Regions from separate parts of the Streptococcus sp. IMAU 99161 genome, predicted to be linked through region 2. Evidence: predicted binding sites of a transcription regulator. Region 2 holds the regulator's gene; the other holds the start of a gene.
The links. Region 2 encodes NrdR, which represses ribonucleotide reductase genes. Its sites were predicted from a motif close to ACACNATATATNGTGT; they were not measured.
Positions count from the first base shown of each region.

Region 1 (12,192 bases), on a different contig from region 2:
TTGATTGCTTACTTGAGAAAAAAGAACATGTCTTGTCTCACAAAGAAGAAGAGTTACTTGCTGGAGCGGGAGAAATCTTTGCATCTGGTGGCGAAACCTTTGAAATCCTAGACAATGCAGATATTGTATTTCCAACCGTGCATAATGACAAGGGTGAAGAAGTGCAATTGACTCATGGCAATTACATTTCTTTGGTTGAATCAAAAGATCGTGCGGTCCGTAAAGAAGCCTATGAAGGACTCTATAAGGTCTATGAACAATACCAACACACGTATGCCAAGACCTTACAAACCAATGTAAAAGTTCATAACTTCAATGCCAAAGTGCGTAAATTCTCTTCTGCTCGTGAAGCAGCCCTTTCTGAAAACTTTGTGCCAGAAAGCGTTTATGAACGCTTGGTAGTCGCTGTCAACAAACATTTGCCACTCTTGCAACGTTATATTCAGTTGCGTTCTAAAATTCTTGGTATCTCTGACTTGAAAATGTACGATATGTATACCCCATTATCAGATACAGACTACAAGTTTAGCTATGAAGAATCCTTGGCAAAAGCAGAAGAAGTCTTGGCTGTTTTAGGTGAGGATTATTTGTCTCGTGTCAAACGGGCCTTTAGTGAACGGTGGATTGATGTACATGTTAACCAAGGAAAACGCTCAGGTGCCTACTCAGGTGGTTCTTATGATACCAATGCCTTCATGTTGTTGAACTGGCAAGATACACTGGATAATCTCTTTACCTTGGTGCACGAAACTGGTCACAGTATGCATTCGAGCTATACCCGTGAAAATCAACCCTATGTCTATGGGGACTACTCTATTTTCCTTGCTGAAATTGCCTCTACGACCAATGAAAATATCTTGACAGAACGTCTCTTGGAAGAAGTAGAAGATGATCAAACCCGCTTTGCCATCCTCAACCATTTCCTAGATGGTTTCCGTGGAACCGTCTTCCGTCAAACTCAGTTCGCTGAATTTGAGCATGCGATTCATAAGGCTGACCAAGAAGGGACTGTTTTAACGAGTGAGTTCTTGAACAACCTTTATGCAGATCTCAATGAGAAATACTATGGTCTTTCAAAAGAAGACAACCCTGAGATCCAATATGAATGGGCTCGCATTCCTCATTTCTACTATAACTACTACGTTTTCCAATATTCAACTGGTTTTGCGGCAGCTTCAGCTCTAGCTGAAAAAATTGTTCATGGAACCCAAGAAGACCGTGATAAATATATCAATTACCTGAAAGCTGGAAACTCTGATTATCCACTTAATGTCATCCGCAAAGCAGGTGTGGATATGGAAAAAGAAGACTACTTGGACGCAGCTTTTGCGGTCTTTGAACGTCGCCTAAATGAATTTGAAGCCCTTGTAGAAAAATTAGGACTTGCATAAGATGGTGGAGTCTTATAGTAAAAATGCCAACCACAATATGCGTCGGCCAGTGGTCAAGGATGAGATTGTCGACTTTATGCGGAAGCGTCAAAAGCCGGTAGCTGGTGCCCTCAAGGAATTAGAAGAGTTTGCGCGCAAGGAAAATATTCCTATCATTCCGCAGGAGACGGTCGCTTACTTTCGACTGCTTCTGCAAAGCCTACAACCAAAGAAAATCCTTGAAATTGGGACGGCCATTGGGTTTTCGGCCCTCTTGATGGCGGAAAATGCCCCCAATGCGCAAATTACCACCATTGATCGAAACGAGGAAATGATCGGTTTTGCCAAGGAAAATCTGGCTAAATTTGATCAGAGAAAGCAAATCACCTTGCTAGAGGGAGATGCGGTGGATGTCTTACAAGATTTAACAGAGACCTATGACTTTGTCTTTATGGACTCAGCCAAGTCTAAATACATCGTCTTTTTGCCACGGATCCTAGAGCTTCTAGAAGTTGGAGGTATCGTGGTGCTAGATGATATTTTCCAAGGGGGAGATGTTGCCAAAGACATCATGGAAGTCCGTCGTGGACAACGAACCATCTATCGAGGTCTGCAGAACCTCTTTGATGCAACTCTCAATCATCCGGATTTAACCGCTAGCTTGGTGCCGCTTGGTGACGGCATCTTAATGATCCGAAAAAATGCAGAGACAGTTACCTTGCCAGAGCCTGGCTCATTTTAGGTAAATTTAAGGTATTCTCTCTAATTTGTGGTAAAATAGAAGAAGTTTAAAAAAGGAACGGAGAAATTTCATGAAGAAAAAACTTGTAGCAGGTGCTGTGACCTTGCTATCAGTCGTAACACTAGCAGCATGTGCCAATGGCACAAACAAAGATATCGTGACCATGAAAGGGGACACGATTACAGTTTCTGATTTCTATGATGAAATGAAATCAAATCAAGGAGCCCAACAAGTCCTTTTCCAAATGACCATCAATAAGGTCTTTGAAAAAGAATATGGATCAAAAGTTTCTGATAAAGATGTCAACAAAGAATTTGACAAGCAAAAGAAACAATTGGGCAACCAATTTGATGCATACTTGGCGCAACAAGGCTTGACGGAAGAAACAGCCAAGAAACAAATCCGTAGCAATATGTTGTTGGAATACGCAGTCAACCAAGCTGCGAAGAAGGATCTCAAGGATTCAGACTACAAGACAGCCTTTGAATCTTACACACCTGAAGTAACAGCACAAGTTATCAAATTGGATTCAGAAGACAAAGCAAAAGAAGTATTGGAAGCGGCTAAAGCTGAAGGTGCAAACTTTGCTCAAATCGCCAAAGAAAATTCAACAGATACTGCTACAAAAGACAAAGGTGGAGAAGTCAAGTTTGATTCAGGAACGGCAGATATCCCATCTCAAGTCAAAGAAGCAGCCTTTAAGTTGGATGAAAACGGCATTTCAGATGTGATCACCGTATCAGCAGGACAAAACTATTCTGCTAGCTACTATATTGTGAAATTAAACAAGAAGACTGAAAAAGGTTCTGATTGGAAGAAATACGAAAAACGCTTGAAAGAAATCATTGTCGAAGGTCGTAAGCAAGATACTAACTTCATCCGTAGCATTATTGCCAAAGCGATGACCGATGCCAATATCAAGGTCAAAGATGATGCCTTCAAGTCAACCTTTAACCAATATTTGCAAAATATCGGTGTCCAAACGAGCGATAGCAGCTCTTCATCCTCTAAAAAATAGTTGACGGTTCTTTATTGAACCTGTATAATAAATAGTTGAGAATAAATCATTGGTTATCGGAAACAGAGAAGTGGCGGTGGTGCGAGCCATGGAAGAGAAATGATTTTGCTACTCAATTGATACAATTGAAATAAAAAATGAAGAATGACAAGTTCATTGAATGAAGGTGGTACCGCGGTTTTTCGCCCTTCGTTTGGTGGCTTGTCTTTTGTTTATGCATGCCTGTTAGCGTCTTTTCAAAGGAGATAGAAAATGAGAATCTATCAAGTGAAACAAAAATTTCGATTGGGTGGCGAACGCTTCGATATCAAGAATGAGTTAGGAAATGTCGAATACCAGGTTGAGGGATCCTTTTTTAAAGTTCCTAAAACCTTTACCATCTATGATAACGAGGGGCAAGAAGTCAGCCAGATCACGAAAAAGCCATTCACACTTCTTTCAAAATTTGAGGTTAGCTTAAAAAATGGGGATCGCTTTTTTATCACTAAAAAGCTTACGCTTTTGAGAGACAAATACGATATTGAAGATTTGGGACTGCGGGTTCAAGGAAATATCTGGGACCTGGATTTCAAATTGTTGGATGATCGGGATCAAATTGTTGCTGAGATTAGCAAAGAACTCTTTCACCTTACCTCAACGTACCAAGTATCGGTTTATGAGGATGAATACGCTGATTTAGTCATCTCACTTTGTGTCGCTATCGATTATGTCGAAATGTTAGAAGCAGGCGCAAATTAACCCAATTAGAATTAGGAGAAAAATATGAAACAACTATCTAGTGCACAAATTCGCCAAATGTGGCTTGATTTCTGGGCAAGCAAGGGACATTCTGTAGAGCCATCTGTTAGCTTAGTTCCAGTTAACGATCCAACCCTTTTATGGATCAACTCAGGGGTTGCAACCCTCAAGAAATACTTTGATGGAACCATTAAACCTGAGAATCCACGGATTACCAATGCTCAAAAAGCCATCCGTACCAACGATATCGAAAACGTAGGGAAGACTGCGCGTCACCATACCATGTTTGAAATGTTGGGAAATTTCTCTATCGGTGATTACTTCCGTGATGAAGCCATCACATGGGCTTTTGAACTCTTGACAAGTCCAGAATGGTTTGACTTTCCTAAAGACAAACTCTATATGACTTATTATCCAGATGACAAGGATTCATACAATCGCTGGGTAGAAGTTGGAGTAGATCCAAGTCACTTGATCCCAATCGAAGACAACTTCTGGGAAATCGGTGCAGGACCTTCAGGACCAGATACTGAAATCTTCTTTGACCGTGGGGAAGCTTTTGACCCAGATCATATCGGTATTCGTCTTCTTGCAGAAGATATCGAAAATGACCGTTACATCGAAATCTGGAATATTGTCTTGTCACAATTTAACGCAGATCCTGCTGTACCTCGTAGTGAATACAAGGAATTGCCTCACAAGAACATTGATACGGGCGCAGGTTTGGAACGTTTAGTGGCCGTGATTCAAGGAGCTAAGACCAACTTTGAAACAGACCTCTTCATGCCAATTATCCGTGAAGTGGAAAAGATGTCTGGTAAAACCTACGATCCAGATGGCGACAATATGAGCTTCAAGGTCATTGCAGACCACATCCGTTCTCTTTCATTTGCGATTGGTGATGGGGCTCTTCCAGGAAATGAAGGACGTGGCTATGTCCTTCGTCGTCTCCTCCGTCGTGCTTCTATGCATGGCCAAAAATTGGGTATCAACGAACCTTTCCTTTACAAATTGGTTCCAACTGTTGGAAAAATCATGGAAAGCTATTACCCAGAAGTGCTTGAAAAACGTGACTTTATTGAAAAAATTGTTAAGAGCGAAGAAGAGTCATTTGCTCGTACCCTTCACTCAGGTCAACACTTTGCTCAAGGTATCGTAGCTGACTTGAAGGCCAAAGGTCAATCAGTTATCGATGGACAAGACGTCTTCAAACTTTATGATACTTATGGATTCCCAGTTGAATTGACAGAAGAAATCGCTGAAGAAGCTGGTATGACTATTGATCGTGACGGTTTTGAAGCAGCTATGAAGGAACAACAAGAACGTGCGCGTGCATCAGCTGTCAAAGGCGGATCTATGGGCATGCAAAACGAAACTCTTCAAAATATTACAGTTGAAAGTCACTTTAACTATAATGCTAGCCAATTGTCTTCTAAGTTGGTAGCTATTGTAGCGGACAATACAGAAGTAGAAGCTGTATCTGAAGGAACTGCTTCCCTCATCTTTGCTGAAACTCCTTTCTACGCTGAAATGGGTGGACAAGTAGCAGACCATGGTCAAATCTTGGATACTGCAGGGAATGTCGTAGCAAATGTTACAGACGTTCAAAAAGCACCAAATGGTCAACCACTCCATACCGTTGAAGTATTGGCACCACTTTCCTTGAACCAAGAATATACCTTGGCTATTGATACCAATCGTCGTCACCGCGTCATGAAGAACCATACAGCAACTCACTTGCTTCATGCAGCTCTTCATAACATTCTCGGAAATCATGCGACTCAAGCAGGATCTCTCAACGAAGTAGAATTCCTCCGTTTTGACTTTACTCACTTCCAAGCCGTAACTCCTGAAGAATTACGTGCTATTGAACAACAAGTCAATGAAAAAATCTGGGAAGCTATTGCAATCAAGACAATTGAAACCGATATTGATACAGCTAAGGAAATGGGAGCAATGGCCCTCTTCGGTGAAAAATACGGTAAAAATGTTCGTGTTGTAACCATTGGTGACTATTCTATTGAGCTTTGTGGTGGTACCCATGTCGGCAATACTTCTGAAATTGGTCTCTTCAAGATTGTCAAAGAAGAAGGGATCGGTTCAGGAACTCGTCGTATCTTGGCAGTAACTGGTAAAGAAGCCTTTGAGGCCTACCGTGAACAGGAAGATGCGTTGAAAGAAGTTGCAGCAACTCTTAAAGCACCTCAACTCAAGGAAGTTCCTCATAAAGTGGAAGCTCTCCAAGAACAAGTAAAACAACTTCAAAAAGAAAATGCAGAATTGAAGGAAAAAGCTGCAGCCGCAGCTGCAGGTGATGTCTTCAAGAATGTTCAAGAAGCAAACGGATACCGCTTTATTGCAAGTCAAGTTTCTGTATCTGATGCAGGTGCCCTTCGTACCTTCGCGGATAACTGGAAGCAAAAAGATTACTCTGATATCCTTGTTCTTGTCGCGGCCATTGGTGACAAGGTCAATATCCTTGTAGCCAGCAAGACAAAAGAGGTACATGCAGGTAACTTGGTTAAAGAATTAGCTCCAATCGTCGACGGACGTGGTGGTGGTAAACCAGACATGGCCATGGCAGGAGGAAGCGACCAAGCGAAAATCCAAGAATTGTTGGATGTCGTAGCAGGTAAATTGTAAGAATCAGAGAGGTTGGATGTTGATCCAACCTCTTTTTTCAAAAAAGAAATAGCTCCAATCAGAATAAGATTGCAATAAAAAAACCTCTCCGTCTGGAAAGGTTTTTCTTCTTATAATCCGTAGTTGTAATCGTCATCCTGCATGGCTTCTACTTCACCGAGAAGGTAACCATTTCCGACTTGAGAGAAGAAGTCGTGGTTGGATGTTCCGGTTGAGATTCCGTTCATGACGATTGGGTTGACATCATCTGCTGAGTCAGGGAAAAGCGGATCTTGGCCCAGGTTCATGAGGGCTTTATTGGCGTTGTAACGAAGGAAGGTCTTGACCTCCTCTGTCCAACCCACACCGTCATAGAGGCTCTCTGTGTAGCCTTCTTCATTCTCATAGAGGGTGTAGAGCAGGTCGTACATCCATTCTTTGAGTTTTTCTTGCTCGTCTTCTGGTAATTCGTTAAATCCAAGTTGGAACTTGTAGCCGATATAGGTTCCGTGAACAGATTCGTCTCGAATGATCAACTTGATAATTTCAGCTACGTTAGCTAACTTGTTGTTCCCAAGATAGTAGAGCGGTGTGAAGAAACCAGAGTAGAAGAGGAAGGTTTCAAGAAAGACGCTGGCTACTTTTTTTTCAAGTGGCGTACCATGGAGATAGATTTCGTTGACGATTTCAGCTTTTTTCTGAAGATATGGATTGGTGTTGGTCCACTCAAAGATGTCCTCAATTTCAGCCTTGGTGTTCAAGGTAGAAAAGATAGAGGAGTAGGACTTAGCGTGGACAGATTCCATAAATTGGATGTTATTAAAGACTGCTTCTTCATGAGGGGTACGGATATCTGCGCGAAGGGCGTTGACACCTGTTTCAGACTGCATGGTATCTAGAAGAGTCAATCCACCAAAGACTTTTCCAACTAAGTCTTTTTCTTTGTGAGATAACTTTCTCCAGTCGTCCAAGTCGTTTGACAACGGAATACGAGTATCGAGCCAAAATTGCTCCGTCAGCTTTTCCCAAGTGGATTTATCGATGACATCTTCGATGGCATTCCAGTTAATGGCTTTGTAGTAAGTTTCCATAGGTTTATTTCTCCTTGGAGTTTTTTAGAAAATTATCGATAATCTTATCAATAGTATTTACAATAATAAAGAACAAAGTTAGTAAAGCTAGTTGTTCGGTATAATCAAAAAATTTAGTTGTATTATCTAGAAACATCTTAAAATAAATCAGATAAAATCCGAGTAAATAGCTAACAGGAAGCATTGATAGATAAGGTTTGTTAGAGTATTTTTGTGAGATACTCTTGAGGACAAAGTATACCAACCCTAAAAAACAAACTGAGAATAATAAGGTAGTACGAAATGTAGCTTGTAGTTTCAATTTGATAATTAAACCAATAATTAATCTGAATAAGAATAAAAAAGTTGCAGATTCTAATAATAAACAAATAGAGTATTGTTGTAGTGAAAAATGTTTTTTCATAAAAATTCCTTATTAATAATTTGTTAGATGACACAGCTTTCACATTGGTTAGCACCAACTTCTCCACCATCATCTGTAAAGGTACGGACGTAGTAGATGGACTTGATTCCTTTGTTAAAGGCGTAGTTGCGAAGGATGGACAAGTCACGTGTCGTTTGTTTATTTTCTTTCTTCCATTCGTAGAGACCTTTTGGAATGTCACTGCGCATAAAGAGTGTGAGGGAAAGTCCTTGGTCTACGTGCTCAGTTGCAGCCGCGTAGACATCGATTACTTTTCGCATATCCATGTCATAAGCAGAAGTGTAGTAAGGAATGGTTTCAGTTGATAAACCAGCTGCAGGGTAGTAGATCTTCCCAATTTTCTTTTCTTGGCGTTCTTCGATCCGTTGTGTGATGGGGTGGATAGAAGCAGACACATCGTTGATGTAGCTGATAGAGCCATTTGGTGCGACTGCCAAGCGGTTTTGGTGGTAAAGACCATCTGCTTTTACTTTATCACGAAGTTCAGCCCAGTCAGCAGCGCTAGGAATAAAGATATCTTTGAACAATTCTTTGACACGATCGGATTTTGGAACAAACTCTCCAGTCACATACTTATCAAAGTAAGTGCCGCTAGCATAGTCTGATTTTTCAAAGTTGTGGAAGGTAAGGCCCCGTTCACGCGCGATGTTGTTTGATTCCACGAGAGTCCAGTAATTCATGAGCATGAAGTAGATGCTGGTGAATTCAACAGACTCAGGTGATCCATATTCAATCAATTGTTGCGCAAGGTAGCTGTGAAGCCCCATGGCTCCAAGGCCGAAGGTGTGGGCTTGTTTATTACCATGATCAATCGTAGGGACCGCGACAATATGGGAGCTATCTGTAACGAAGGTCAAAGCACGCACCATGGCACGAATCGAACGGCCAAAGTCAGGTGACGTCATCATGTTGACCACGTTGGTTGAACCAAGGTTACAAGAAACGTCTGTCCCCATTTGAAGGAATTCTTGAGCATCGTTAATCAAACTTGGCTCTTGAACTTGGAGAATTTCAGAACACAAGTTACTCATGATGATTTTTCCATCAACAGGATTTGCACGGTTGGCTGTATCAATATTGACGACATATGGATAACCGGATTCTTGTTGCAATTTAGAAATTTCAGTTTCCAAATCACGCGCCTTGATCTTGGTCTTGCGGATATTCGGATTTGCTACTAATTCGTCGTATTTTTCAGTAATGTCGATGTAGTTGAACGGCACACCGTATTCGCGTTCGACAGAGTATGGGCTGAAGAGGTACATCTCTTCATTTTTACGCGCTAATTCATAGAATTTGTCTGGAACGACAACACCTAGTGAGAGCGTCTTGACACGAACTTTTTCATCGGCATTTTCTTTCTTAGTTGAAAGGAAAGCGATGATGTCTGGATGGAAGACGTTGAGGTAAACAACTCCGGCACCTTGACGTTGACCCAATTGGTTAGAGTATGAGAAGCTATCTTCGAACAACTTCATAACTGGAACGACACCTGAAGCAGCACCTTCATAGCCCTTGATGGGTGCACCACCTTCACGAAGGTTGCTGAGGGAAATCCCAACACCCCCACCGATACGAGAAAGTTGCAGGGCAGAGTTGATGGAACGTCCGATCGAGTTCATATCATCTGTTACTTGAATTAAGAAACAAGAAACCAATTCACCACGACGAGCACGACCTGCATTTAAGAAAGAAGGAGTGGCAGGTTGGTAACGTTGGTGGATGATTTCATTTGCGATATCTTTGGCAATGGTTTCATTTCCATCTGCGAAGTAGAGAGCATTAAAGAAGACCCGGTCTTCCATACTTTCAAGGTAAGCATCCCCATCATTGGTTTTCAAAGCGTACTGGTTATAAAATTTATAAGCCGCCATGAAAGACTTAAATTGGAAGTGTTGGTCTTTGATAAATTGGGCCAATTCTTCCAAAAATTCTGGACGGTACTTCTCGATGAAAGCTCTTTCAATGTAATTATGCTCTAGAAGGTACTGAATCTTGTCAGTGATTGAATCAAAGGCCAAAGTATTTGGCACTACATTTTCTTTAAAGAAGGCATCCAAGGCTTCCTTATCTTTATGAAGCATGATTTGGCCATTGACCGGACGGTTGATTTCATTATTTAGACGAAAATACGTCACGTCTTCAAGAGATTTTAATCCCATAATAATCCTTTTCTAATTTCTAAATTACAAGTAAAAAGTCTAGTGTTAGGTTGCTAACGCTAGACCCTATTTCAGCAAAATCCTGTGTTTATTAAGAAAGTTTCTTCAACTTAGCTGGTTGAAAGCCTGAAAATACATCATCTGGTGTTTGGACAACAGGAGCAGCATTGAAGCCAAGGCTCTTAACGTGCTCTACGAATTCAGGTTGTTCATCCAAGTTGATTTCACGGTATTCCACATGGTTGCTATCGAGAAACCGCTTTGTCATTTTGCATTGTACACAATTATTTTTTGAGTAAATGGTTACCATTTCTTTTTCCGTTCTCCTATCGAAATATAAATCTGTAAACAGTATAAACAAATTCTAGCAACTTGTCAATAATTTTAACTAAATATTGTGCAAAGATCTAAAAAGGGCTTTTTAAAGCACAATATGTTGTGGTATGATAAAAGTAGGAAAATCTTGAAAAAGGGATAGGAATAGGCTTTAAAGCATCTTTAATTAGGAATAATTTTTTGATGAATCAATATCCTGTGGTTTTCTAGCTTTTTACTATTTGAAAAGAGTGAAAATAACTGGATTATAATATAGTAGAAAATTCAATGACTTTTTCATTCATTGAAGCTCATTTCAGTAAAATGTATCTGGCTTGCGATTTTTGGCAGGCTTTTTCTGTAAGTGAGTGATAAAAATCTTGAAAAAAATTTCAAAAGATGATATAATACCAAATTGTAAGGGTTATCAAAAGGTAACTCAAAACTATTTTTAAAAAGGAGAGTCCAATTATGGCTTCTAAAGATTTCCACATTGTGGCAGAAACAGGTATCCACGCACGTCCAGCAACTTTGTTGGTTCAAACTGCTAGCAAATTCGCTTCAGATATCACTCTTGAATACAAAGGTAAATCAGTAAACTTGAAATCAATCATGGGTGTTATGAGCCTTGGTGTTGGTCAAGGTGCAGATGTTGTGATCTCAGCTGAAGGTGCAGACGCAGATGATGCGATCGCTGCTATCTCAGAAACAATGACAAAAGAAGGATTGGCTTAAATATGACAAAAATGCTTAAGGGAATCGCAGCATCTGATGGTGTTGCCGTTGCTAAGGCATATTTGCTCATTCAACCAGACTTATCATTCGAGACTGTTTCAGTCGAAGATACAAGTGCAGAAGAAGCTCGTTTGGATGCAGCTCTTGAAGCTTCACAGAACGAGCTTTCTCTTATTCGGGAGAATGCAGTAGCAAGCCTTGGTGAAGAAGCAGCGCAAGTTTTTGATGCGCATATGATGGTTCTTGCTGACCCTGAAATGGTTGGCCAAATCAAAGAAACCATTCGTACGAAAAAAATCAACGCAGAAGCTGGCTTGAAAGAAGTCACTGATATGTTTATCGCCATTTTTGAAGGGATGGAAGACAATCCATACATGCAAGAACGTGCGGCAGATATTCGTGACGTTACCAAACGTGTCCTTGCTAGCTTGCTAGGTAAAAAATTGCCGAATCCTGCAACAATCGATGAAGAATCTATTGTTGTGGCACACGATTTAACTCCATCTGATACGGCTCAGTTGAACAAAAAGTATGTCAAAGCCTTTGTGACAAACATCGGTGGACGTACCAGTCACTCAGCAATCATGGCTCGTACACTCGAAATCGCAGCGGTTCTTGGTACAAACAATATTACTGATTTGGTACAAGACGGTGATGTGTTGGCTGTATCTGGAATCACTGGCGAAGTGGTCATCAACCCAACTGAAGAACAAATTGCAGCATTTAAAGCAGCTGGTGAAGCTTATGCGAAACAAAAAGCTGAATGGGCTCTCCTCAAAGATGCTCAAACAGTGACAGCTGATGGCAAACACTTCGAGTTGGCTGCTAACATTGGTACTCCTAAAGATGTTGAAGGGGTCAACGCAAATGGTGCAGAAGCTGTTGGCCTTTACCGGACAGAATTTTTGTACATGGACTCTCAAGACTTCCCAACTGAAGATGATCAATACGAAGCATACAAAGCAGTTCTTGAAG
Region 1 covers NZ_JAAPAW010000006.1:242,549-254,740, reverse strand. The annotation lists gene pepF (oligoendopeptidase F) at 1-1,391, shown strand, start outside; gene HA044_RS03530 (O-methyltransferase) at 1,393-2,112, shown strand; gene prsA (peptidylprolyl isomerase PrsA) at 2,183-3,130, shown strand; gene HA044_RS03520 (LURP-one-related/scramblase family protein) at 3,383-3,868, shown strand; gene alaS (alanine--tRNA ligase) at 3,893-6,511, shown strand; gene nrdF (class 1b ribonucleoside-diphosphate reductase subunit beta) at 6,622-7,581, opposite strand; gene nrdE (class 1b ribonucleoside-diphosphate reductase subunit alpha) at 8,008-10,167, opposite strand; gene nrdH (glutaredoxin-like protein NrdH) at 10,259-10,477, opposite strand; gene HA044_RS03495 (phosphocarrier protein HPr) at 10,954-11,217, shown strand; gene ptsP (phosphoenolpyruvate--protein phosphotransferase) at 11,220-12,192, shown strand, end outside.
Region 1: the regulator NrdR is predicted to act here: its motif matches at 10,594-10,609, upstream of nrdH (glutaredoxin-like protein NrdH).

Region 2 (12,192 bases):
AATTCATAATATTCTCCATGATCCTCTACTTGAAAGTTAAAGAGAGCTTCGTCACCATGGATATCTTGAAAAAAGACTTCTTGAAAATCATACAAGCTGTATTGTAGGAGAAAAGAGTCTAGGCTCATTAGTAAGTCCACAGCTTCTTCAAAGAGACTAGGCGGAAAATAAAGATGACGTCCTGCATTGGGGAAAAAATCTTGCTCTTTGGTCGTACGATCAATGACCAAGCCCTGTAGAAAACGAATCAGATCTTGGCTGGCTTCATCAAATTCCAAGTAAGAAATCGGTTCATAGTAGCTTTTACCAATCGCAAAATGTCCTTCTTTTTGAAGGGTCTGCAAGAAAGCTAAGATATCACGAATCACGTAAGAACGTTCGTCTGGCAGACGACGGATACGAAGACTCCATAAAAATTGACCAGAAAAATCATCCTCATGTCCAACGGTTGATAAGACATAGCGAGTTTCTTTTTTTTCAATTTTTGGAAGGACTTGATCTAAAAATAAACGGCCAAAAGAGACTTTTTCTTGGGTCTCTTCGGTCGCGCTCGCATCTTCTTCCAGACTGGTAAGAGCTGTTTTCCCCTTGTCGTCATTTTTCAAGTAGGCCTCAACAGCTGCCAAATGCGTACAGAATTTTTTCTTTTGAAAGAAGGCACAACTACAAAAGATCGCCTCGTCATCTAAACTGTAGCGCAAATTTTCGTCTTCTACTCGAAAATAGAGGTACTTATCTTTCACTTCCTGAAGGGAAACTTTCCCTGCTTCATAGAGAAGGCTCCCTTGTGAACGAACCTTCCCAGGAATTAATTTTGCCATGTTTACCACCTTATATTCATCCCTTTATTATACCATATCCATAGAAAAATAGGAAAAGATAGTCATCATCTTGAAAGGATTTTAGCCCATTTTAGATAAAAAAAGCTGAGACCAGATTGTCCCAGCTTTTCAACTGATTTCGTAACAAGAAAGGTCTCCTTGTAAACCTATCTCTTGTTTTTCGATTCTAAAAAGAGAGAGTGGGACAGAAATCAGTCATTCGTTAGAATTCGATTTCGTTGTCCCACCTCCGCACAGTTTTGAGTAGGGCTGTTGAAGCTGATGAAATCAGCGTAGTAGAGCCCACTCAACCACTGCGTCTTGCTCGACAATCCAAAGACAATTGAGAGGCTAGGACTTTTGTCCCAGCCTCTTTGAGGTTTAATAGAAACAACTATATGATCCAGTGGTTGATTGCTAAACGAACTGCATTGAGGTGGTGGATAGGACTTGAGAAGCAAGTCTCCTAAGTCTTTGCTCGCTTTTGTGCTCTAACGAAAACCTCTGGTGACGAAACCATGTTTCCTTTACCTACCCCAACAATTCTCAGGCTCTTGGAGCTAGGCAGATGTGCTCATCTTTCTGACTACTGGTAAAAGACTACATGAAACTGCTTTTTCACGTGCTGTTCCCTATTCCTTTTTCCAAATCCTTTTCCATTAGTCAGCCACTTGATCTTGTGAATTGTTTTTCATTAAGGCATTCCCGATTATCATGTACAATTTGCCCAAACATAACAATTTAATGAAGGACCAGAGAATTTGAAGGACAGCTAATCCTTTAACGAATAGAGAGTCATAACTTTCTTTGACAATCTCTCCATAAAATGTCATGGATGATGTCATGATCACCCATTCCCAAATGATTAGTATCAGTGAAGTTCCATAAAGGATGGCCAACCCCCAAAAGACCAAAGCATTATTAAAAACTCCTCTCATGACACGTACAAGTGCCAATAAGCATAACAAAGAAACAAACAATAGTAATTCTGTACCAGACATTGCTTCCCCTTCTTTTCTTTTAATAAAAAAATATCCTACTTTTTCCTCTAACGTTTTAGTATATCAAATTTTCATAGAAAAAAGGACCCTTTTTCTACCTGTTGAAGTTGACAAGGAGTCCTCTTTGGTTATTTTCAATCCTATTCTTTCACCGGACTTTGACCATTCCATTATCTTCTAATATTTTTTTCGTTTTTCTATAGTCGGTTACATCCTTTAATTTTCTATCTGTTTTAAAGGCTTTGTTCCAAGCTTTAAGATCCAATTTCGAAAAATCTGTCACGATATGTATCTGTAAATGGCCTGACTTGGATTTTTCAACAGAATAGTCCATTCCCTTTATATGACCATAATGTTCAAGCAAACTATCTTTCGCTGAATGAAATGATAATGAATCAGAAGCATCAATATCGGGTAATTCTTTCCAGAACTCCGTTTTAAGGATTTCCTTATTTTTTATAGTTAGAATAACGGATTCATCCCCATTACCCTAGGACCCCTGATACTTCTCTTGGCGTATTGACTGGCAAGCTGTTAATAAAATAAAGACAAAGCTGGCAAAAATTCATCTTACAAAACGATTTGTTTTTCGCATTTTACCTACTTTCGTTTACGAGCAATCAAATGGATCGGAGTGCCTTCAAAGACAAAGGCCTTGCGAATTTGATTTTCTAAGAAACGCAAGTAAGAGAAATGCATGAGTTCTTCTTCATTGACAAAGACGACAAAAGTCGGTGGTTTGGTGGAAACCTGTGTTGCATAAAAGATCTTGAGACGTTTTCCTTTATCAGTAGGTGTTGGGTTGATGGCAATGGCATCCATAATGACATCATTCAAGACCGCTGATGGAATTCGAGTGTTTTGGCTTTCACTAATCTGTTTGATCATCTCTGGTAATTTTTGTAAACGTTGTTTGGTAAGAGCGGACACAAAGACAATCGGAGCATAGGAAAGGTACTGGAATTGATCGCGAATATCCTCTTCCCACTGCTTCATGGTATGGTTGTCTTTTTCAATGGTGTCCCACTTATTGACCACGATGATCATGCCTTTACCAGCTTCATGGGCGAAACCGGCAATCCGCTTGTCGTACTCGCGAATTCCTTCTTCGGCATTGAGCACCATCAAGACGACATCGGAACGATCGATGGCACGCATGGCACGCATAACGGAGTATTTTTCGGTGTTTTCATAGACTTTTCCAGACTTACGCATACCGGCCGTGTCGATCATGGTAAATTCTTGGCCTTCGGCATCCGTAAAATGGGTATCAATGGCATCCCGAGTTGTACCAGCTACTGGGCTTGCAATCACCCGGTCTTCACCAAGAATCGCATTAATCAAGCTAGATTTCCCGACATTTGGACGGCCAATCAAGCTAAATTTAATCAAATCTGGGTTTTCTTTTTCTGTTTCAATTGGAAGATTTTCGATGATGGCATCAAGTACATCACCGGTTCCAATCCCATGAACAGAGGATACTGGAAGGGGCTCACCCAGTCCCAAGGCATAAAAATCATAGATGTCATTGCGCATCTCTGGATTATCGACTTTATTTACTGCCAAGATAATAGGTTTATGAGTCTTGTAGAGAATACGAGTGACATATTCATCGGCATCTGTGATCCCTTCTTTACCAGAAACGACAAAGACGATCACATCTGCTTCATCCATGGCAATTTCTGCCTGATGTTTGATTTGCTCCATAAATGGGGCATCCACATCATCAATTCCTCCAGTATCAATGATACTAAATTTTCGGTTTAGCCACTCAGCTGTTGCATAAATGCGGTCCCGAGTGACTCCTTCCACATCCTCAACGATGGAGATCCGCTCACCGGCAATCCGGTTGAAAAGCGTTGATTTTCCGACATTGGGACGGCCTACAATCGCAATAGTTGGTAGGGCCATGATTTCCTCTTTTCTTCTAACGAAATGTTTATAATAGTTTGTGTTTTTCTAACAAGGCTTTGGTCGTTGCTTCTTCAGGTTGACCAAACTGAGTTGCCACCCGCTCGCTCCAACTATCCGTTGCACGCGCGCCAGCATAATCAGCCTGCACCTGATCAAAAGCAGATACAAAAGACGGATCCTGCTCTTGATAGTCTTCCTGAAATACGACTTGTTCCAACGGCAAGCGTGGTTTCACAGGATGGTCTTGATTCGGGACTCCTAGCGCAATCCCAAAAACAGGATAGGTATAATCTGGCAGATGAAAAAGTGTTGCGACTTCTTCTGCACAGTAGCGTAACATGCCAATAATGACACCTCCGTAGCCCAGACTTTCTGCTGCTAAAAGCGTATTTTGAGCAGCTAAGGCAGCATCCACTGAAGTGATCAGCAAATTGTCCACACCTTCCGGATGGAAGTCCTTCTCATGCAGATGGACAGCTTTTTCAGCTCGATTTAAATCTCCAACAAATAGAAGGAAGGCCGCTGCTTGACGAATGGCTTCTTGAGGAAGCAAGTCGTAGAGAGCCTCTTTTTTCTCTTTGCTCTTGACCACAATCACAGAATAAGACTGAAAATTTTTCCAGCTAGAAGCCATCTGGCCAGCCGTCAGAATTTCGTTGAGATCTTCTTCCTTGATGGCTTCATCCTTAAAACGACGAACAGAAAAATGAGACTTCATTAAACGGATGGTTTCATTCATCGGCGGTTTACTCCTTCCAAATGGATTTCCTTAGCTAAGAATTTCACGCGCTCCATCAGGCGTTTGGCCTGCCAGGTTTCATCACCATTGCGCGAGGCCGAAAAGTGAGCTTCTAGCTCTTTCAAATTAAAGTTAGAGGTAAAGAAGGTAGGGAGATTTTCCTGCATCCGGTGTTGCAAGATCACTTGCAGCACTTCATCTCTCACCCAGGCCGACATCTGTTCTGCGCCGACATCATCAAGAATTAAAATTTCAGCTTTCTTGACCTGGTCGACCATTTCCTTGACCAAGCCTGAGCTAATAGCATTTTTGACATCAATCACAAAGCTAGGAAAATGAAGAAGAGTGGTAGAGGCTTGACGCTTTTCAGACAAATCATGGGCCAAGGCCGCCATCATGTAGCTCTTTCCTACCCCAAAATCACCATAAAGGTAGATCCCTTTTTGGTAGTCGGGATACTTGGCCACAAAATTGGCTAATTCTTCAAAGGCCACAAAGCGTCCCTTGTCATCAAGGTCAACCTTAGCGAGACTTGCCTCTTTCAAGGTTGATGGTAGATTGATCAGGTTCAGACGTTGGTTAATCGCAGCTCGTTTTTGGGCTTCAATCAATTCAGGGGTCTCTTCATAGGCCACATCCGCATAGCCCTCATTCATGGTTAAGACAGGCTTATATCCTTTGGCAATATAATCGGGATCTCCCAGCAAAAAGCGGTTGCGCTCACTAATGTATTGATTAAATTTTGAAATACTGCGACGAATTTCTTGCTCAGACAAGGAACGTTCCTTGATAAAAGCCGCAACTTCCTGATCCGCTAAAATTTGTGCCACCAAATCCTCATAGTTGAATTGACGAGCACGGTTCATGTGAGACATGGTTTGACCGACACTTTCCATCTACTCACCTCCTTGATTTAATTTTTCTAATAGACGTTGTTTCTCTTTTGCAAGATCCACTTTTTCTTCTTGACTGGTTTGATTTTGGTAGTTTGGCTGGCTCCACTTAGGAACATTGGTTGGTCTATCTTTTGGAGATGTCGCCTTTCCACCTTTATTCCCTTGATTCTTCGCCTGCTCTTGGCGCTCTCGAACCTTGAGAATCGCCATTTCTGCACTATTGACCTTTTGGTAAGAAAAATCATTGCCCACCTTTAAGGCATACTTCTCATTGAGATTCGCCGACTGGGTTTTGTTAAAGGTCAGCAATAAAATAATATTGATGACTTCATCCAGCAAGCCCAGTTCAGCTAGTTTAGTCAAGGTTTTGCGCTCGCTCTGTGTAATGGTTGCCTTGCGGGCCTTCTTGATCTCAGCCAAAAATTGCAGGCTTGTTTTTTGCTTGGCTTCCTTCAGGATTGTCTCTTCCTGACGACTATAGGACAGACGTGGATTTTCTTGGTTTCCTTGGGCCAATTTTTGCCGCATTCGTTTAGGTGAAATGGTCCGATCCACAAGAGTTTCTTTGGCAAGGAGATAAGTTTCATACCAGGTCCAATGTTGTTCTTCAGCTATTGCAAAGAGAGCCAAGGTTGCCTCTCCTTCATCTTCAAAGCGAAGGCCATCTCGACGCATCATGCGTTTGAACATTTCCATATCAAATGCTTGTTTCTTACTTGGTACAACCGCACTCTCTCCTTCTCCCAGACCGAAAATTTGTGAGAAGGACACCTGGCGCTTGGTTCCTAGTGAATGCTCTGGAAGTAACTCTTCTAGAGCTTTCTCTCCAATCTTTTTTTCAAGCAAGCGTTTGTAAACAGCATTTGAAAAGAAAGACGGACTCTCAAGAGGAGCATGCAACTGAATAGTGAGTGCATCTTCTTCCTCAAAAATATCCATCAAGCCCATCGCAATCAAACGGTCAAAAGCTAGTAGCAGTTGAGGAAAGCCAAGATCTATATGATTGAGAATCTGTGCCAAGAGGTGTTGCTTTTCACCTTGATCATAACTGGCCACTAGGTAGCGATAAACCGAAACGGTTTCCAGCCCCAAAATCGGCAAATAATACAGCTCCAGCGCAGGCCCTGCTGGTGGCAGAGATTGATTTTTTAAAAATGCGAAAGGAGTATTGGGCTTCATTTATTTTTCCTTTTTCTTCTTGCTTCCCTTGGTAATTTGCTTCAAGAGAGTCTCCAATTCACCGACATCCTTGAAACTCCTGTAAACACTAGCAAAACGCACATAGGTAATCTCATCTAGGTCTGCTAATTCATCCATCACTAAGGAACCAATGTACTCACTATTAATTTCATTTTCACTTTGGCTGCGAACCTTTTGTTCGATTTGGTTCACAATCTCCTCGATTTCATCACTTGAAACCGGTCGTTTTTGAGCCGAGCGAATGATCCCATTAAAGATCTTATCACGAGAAAATTGCTCACGCGTTCCATCTTTTTTGACAACGACCAGGGTTCGTTCTTCTACTCGTTCGTAGGTAGTAAAGCGATAGTGGCACTCTTCGCATTCCCGACGACGGCGAATGGTTTTTCCATCCTCAGCTTGTCGACTATCTACCACACTGGACTTACTTCCACCACATTTTGGACAACGCATTTGCTACCTCCTTAAACTGTTTTAACACTTCATTTTACCATAAATTGAATCGTAAAGAAAGCAGAAGAGGAGCAAAGGTTCGCCTCGAAAACTCCTAAAATACAGCAAAAAAGAGTTCGAATAGAAGGTGTTCAAACAAAACGGCTTCTATCGACTCTCCTTTTGAATTACAAAGATAAGACGGCTTCTAGACCATAGTGGTCACTCACCAGTGGTAGGTTTTGGCCATCAAAGATCACGTGTAAGTTCTGAATGTCCCATTCTTGGCTGGCAAATACATAATCAATTCGCAAAGGCACTTGATTGTCCGTCCAACCATCGATTCCTGGACCTACAGTATAGGTTCCTCTCGTTTCTTTGGCCTCGATAAAACTATCCTGAAGGACAAACGGACTGGACAAAATCGTTTCGTAGCCCTCTTGACCTGCGGGATTATTAAAATCACCAGCTAAAATAAACGGTTTTCCCACTTGGCTGAAATAGTTCTCAATGCGTGGCCACTCAAACTGGAATCCTTTGTCCCACCATGAAAGATGGACACTGGCAACCGCAATTTCTTTCCCATCGACCGTCGTATGAGCTACTGCTACTCGACGGGTATGGTAGTCCTTAGGATCATCCATATTGGATACTAAGATCTCCTCGGCTCTCAATGGTTGACGCGAAAGAACCGCTACTCCTTCATTTAGGTGGTCATAGCCAATATGGTTGTAAGCCCAAGTCCAGTAATAGTGGAGCCCTTGAGCAGCCAACTCCTCAACCAAAACCCGTACAAAATGATCCTTATGAATGGCTACAGCTGACGGTAAAGCCTGATAATACCCATCTGTTTCAACTTCCTCAGAGGCCATCTCTTGATTGACTTCTTGAAAGCAAATCACATCATATTCAGCTTTTAAAATTTGCTCCTTGAGAATCTCAAATTTTTCTTGGGCATTCTCTTCCATCCAACTATGGGAATTTAAGGTTAAAAATTTCATTCCCTGATTTCTCCTTTTTCAAAAACGAGAAACGGCAAGAGGCCGGGAACACTGTCCCAACCTCATTTTCTTTGCCAAAATCTCTTATAATTCTACTGTTGCGACTGGCGCGTTTGCTGCCAATTGACCAGTATGTTGGACTGAGACTGACTTGATGGCATCCGCATTGGTGAAGACAACAACTGTTGTAGTTTCACGACCTGCTTCATGGATCGCATCCAAGTCTGCTTCTACTAAAAGGTCACCTGCAGCCACTGTTTGGCCTTCAGACACTTTGACCTCAAATGGTTTTCCTTCTAGACTAACAGTATCTAAACCGATGTGAACCAAAACTTCCAAACCATTTTCGGTTACTAAACCAAGGGCATGTTTGGTTGGGAAGATACTGGTAATCTTACCAGCGACTGGAGAGACGATATGTCCATTTTCAGGCTCAACTGCAAATCCATCTCCCATCATTTTTTGTGAAAAGACTGGATCTTTTACATTTTCAATAGTGATGACTTGACCATCTGCCACTGAGTGCACTTCATCTGTCACACCCTTAAATGTTGCTTCCGCTTTTTGAACGGCAGTCATTTGGCTAGGTAGTGTTTCAGGAATGACTTCACCTGAATCGAGTACATCTTGGATATCTGATTTCAAGACGTCAGCTTTTGGTCCGTAGATAGCTTGGACACCTTGTCCTTTCATGACAAGCCCCATAGCCCCTTCTGCTTTCCATTGTTCTTCATTACCGACTTTTTCAGCATCTTTAACGGTTACACGAAGACGCGTCATACATGCATCCACGTCGACAATATTGGCACGTCCACCAAGAAGGTTGATGATGTTGATCACTTGTGAGCTTGCTGAGCTTGTAGTAGCACCTGCTGCTGCACCGTCTCCTGAAGCTGCATCATCATTTTGCTCATAGTTTCCGTTACGTCCTGGAGTTGCATAGTTGAATTTCTTGATCATGAAGTTGGCAATGAAGTACATGATAAATCCAAAGAGGACCGTTACCCATGCAAAGTTAAAGATATCGATTGCCAATCCAGCATTGAGCGCCATTGGAGTACGTGTCAAGAATTCGATGGAACCAAATGAGTGAACCCGAAGGTGAACCAAGTCCGCCATTGCAAAGGCTGCCCCTTGTACAAAGGCATAGATGATATACAACGGTGTTGCAATAAACATGAACATGTATTCAATTGGTTCTGTTACACCTGTAAGGAAGGTTGCAAGGGCTGTTGCAAAGAGCATCCCTTTGTATTTTTCTTTTTTATCTGAATCAACATTGCGGTAGATCGCAACCACGATCCCCATCAAGATACCAAATGATCCGATCATTTGACCAACTTTGAAACGAGCTGGTGTGTAAGCTTGAAGCAAGTGGTGATATTGGCTAGGATCAGCCTTTTTCAAGTTAACAAGGTCATTTACCCAAGCCAACCAAAGTGGGTCTTGTCCAAATACAGTTGTTCCTTTGGCAGCACCTGTCAATACATGGTATGTACCACCCAATTGAGTATAGTTGATTGGAATAGTCAACATATGGTGAAGTCCAAACGGCAAGAGAAGACGTTCCAAGGTACCAAACAAGAATGGCGCCAAGACTGGAGCAGTTGATTGCGAGTTGGCAATCCAAACACCAAAACCATTAATTCCTGATTGAATGACTGGCCAAATGATTGCTAAAAGCAAAGCTGTAATAATAGAACGAACGATAACGACAAATGGTACAAAGCGTTTCCCATTAAAGAAAGAAAGAGCTTCAGGAAGTTTGCGGTAGTTGTAGTATTTGTTGAAAGCAGTCGCTCCTACAAAACCAGAGATAATCCCTACGAATACCCCCATATTTAGAGCAGGTGCTTCAAGAACGCTAATGAAATAATCTGCAACTTTAATTGAACCACCAAAAAGTGTATGAACGGTAGCACCTTTTTGAGTCAATAAAGCAGATGTCACTCCAAAAACGGCACCAGTAATACGGTTAATCAAAATGAAAGAGAGACCAGCTGCAAAGGCACCGCCTGCACGTTCCTTAGCCCAACTTCCACCGATAGCGAGGGCAAAGAGGATGTGAAGGTTCCCGATAACCCCCCAACCAATTTGTTCTAAGATTCCACCTGTAATGACAAGTGGAGAGAAATTTGGATTGATCATTGGGATAGATTTCCCGATAGAAATCATCAATCCGGCTGCTGGCATTACAGCGATAACAACCATCAAGGCCTTACCGAACTTTTGCCAGAATTCAAAGCTAAATAAACTTTTGAATGATCCTTTGTTCATCATTCAACCTCCTTATATTGTTTAAGGCTTTGGTTTGAGAAAACGTTTGCGCTTAATTACTTACTAGTATACCATATTTTTTGAAATTGTAAACACTTTCAACTAACTTTTTCTAAATTTCTTTAAAAGATACCGCATTTTTTGAGGAAATTTGGGTGTCAGGATCTTAGCAAACTAACGCAAACGTTTTCTCTACATACATAAAATTCAGACCTCTAACGGGTCCGAATTAGAAGTCCGTCGACTGTTTTGTCATGAGATGAACTACGCTAAGCGATTCTGTAACAATCACAATTCTCTATCCTTAGGAGATTAGTTAAAACTCTCAACCATAAAAAAGTGCCTGAAAACTTTTAGTTTCAGGCACTTGGACTGATTGAACTCATCCACTGGATTATTTCAACTACCTGCCGTGCTCACACAAGGAACATGTTTAGATCAATTTAGATTTAATCCAATTCATCTTGCATGGCATAGCCAATCCCACGAACGGTTTTGATATAGCTTTTTTGTCCTGGGAGATCTATTTTCCCACGGAGGTAGCGAATATACACATCAACAATATTGGTTTCACCCGTACTCTCATATTTCCAAACGCTTTCCAATATCTGCTCGCGTGTCACCGCTCCTTTGCTTCCCATCAGAGTTGCTAGGAGGTCGTATTCTCTTCGTGTTAAGCTAATCAGCTCTTTTCCGCGATAGACCGTATGGTGCTCTACATCAATCCGCAGATTGCGGTAAGCAGTTGGAATTTTCATCTGACTGCAGTGTTGGTCAATATAATCACGACCTCTAAAGATAGCTGTGATCTTATCCACCAAGTCACTGATCACAAAAGGTTTGACCATATAGGAAACAGCAAACTGCTGAATGCTCTCTTTGTGCTCAGCAATTTTTTCGCGTCTATCCAACACAATCAAAACAGAGGCAGGCCGAATCCGACCGATCTCTTGGGCGAACGCTTCACCAGACATATCAGATAGCTCGTAATTAAACAAGATCAGATCGTATTTGGTTGCAGTCACCAAGGCTAAACCGGTCTTGCCATCCTCGGCGAGATCCACTTGGTAGCCTTGTTTTTGCAATTCCAAATCGATAAAGCGAGCGATTTGCTTCTCATTTTCTACTAGTAGGACTCGTTTGACCATAAAGCAAGATTATTTTTCGTCATACCAAGAATAGTGGAAGACGCCTTCTTTATCCTTACGTTTGTATGTATGAGCACCAAAGTAGTCACGTTGTGCTTGGATCAAGTTCGCTGGAAGATCCGCTGAACGGTAGCTATCAAAGTAAGTAATAGCTGCTGAGAAGGTTGGTACGGGTACACCAGCTTGAACAGCAAGAGCTACAATATCACGAACAGATTGTTGGTACTTAGCTGTTACATCCAAGAAGTACTCATCCAAAAGAAGGTTAGCAAGATCTGCATCACGGTTGTAAGCATCTGTGATCTTTTGCAAGAAACGAGAACGGATGATACATCCATCACGCCAGATAGATGCGATGTCCGCAAATGGCAAGTTCCAGTTGTTTTCTTTAGAAGCGACACGCAATTGGGCAAAACCTTGTGCATATGAGATGATTTTTGAGAAGTAAAGAGCTTGACGAATCTTTTCAATCAATTCAGCCTTGTCGCCTTCAAATTTGAAGGCAGCTGGTTTTGGAAGCACCTTGCTAGCGTGAACGCGTTCTTCTTTGTAGGCAGAAATATAACGGGCAAATACAGACTCTGTAATCAGTGACAATGGAACACCAAGGTCAAGTGCTGATTGGCTCGTCCATTTACCAGTTCCTTTGTTACCTGCAGCATCTAAGATGTAGTCTACAATTGGTCCGTCTTGACCTTCGTCGTCTTTACGTTTCAAGATATCTGCTGTGATTTGGATCAAGTAGCTGTCCAACTCACCCTTG
Region 2 covers NZ_JAAPAW010000011.1:126,862-139,053, reverse strand. The annotation lists gene HA044_RS06230 (DEAD/DEAH box helicase) at 1-821, opposite strand, end outside; gene HA044_RS06225 (hypothetical protein) at 1,481-1,822, opposite strand; gene der (ribosome biogenesis GTPase Der) at 2,423-3,733, opposite strand; gene HA044_RS06210 (NADPH-dependent oxidoreductase) at 3,762-4,475, opposite strand; gene dnaI (primosomal protein DnaI) at 4,472-5,371, opposite strand; gene HA044_RS06200 (DNA helicase) at 5,372-6,550, opposite strand; gene nrdR (transcriptional regulator NrdR) at 6,551-7,024, opposite strand; gene HA044_RS06190 (endonuclease/exonuclease/phosphatase family protein) at 7,192-8,004, opposite strand; gene HA044_RS06185 (PTS transporter subunit IIBC) at 8,089-10,281, opposite strand; gene HA044_RS06180 (response regulator transcription factor) at 10,731-11,429, opposite strand; gene gndA (NADP-dependent phosphogluconate dehydrogenase) at 11,439-12,192, opposite strand, start outside.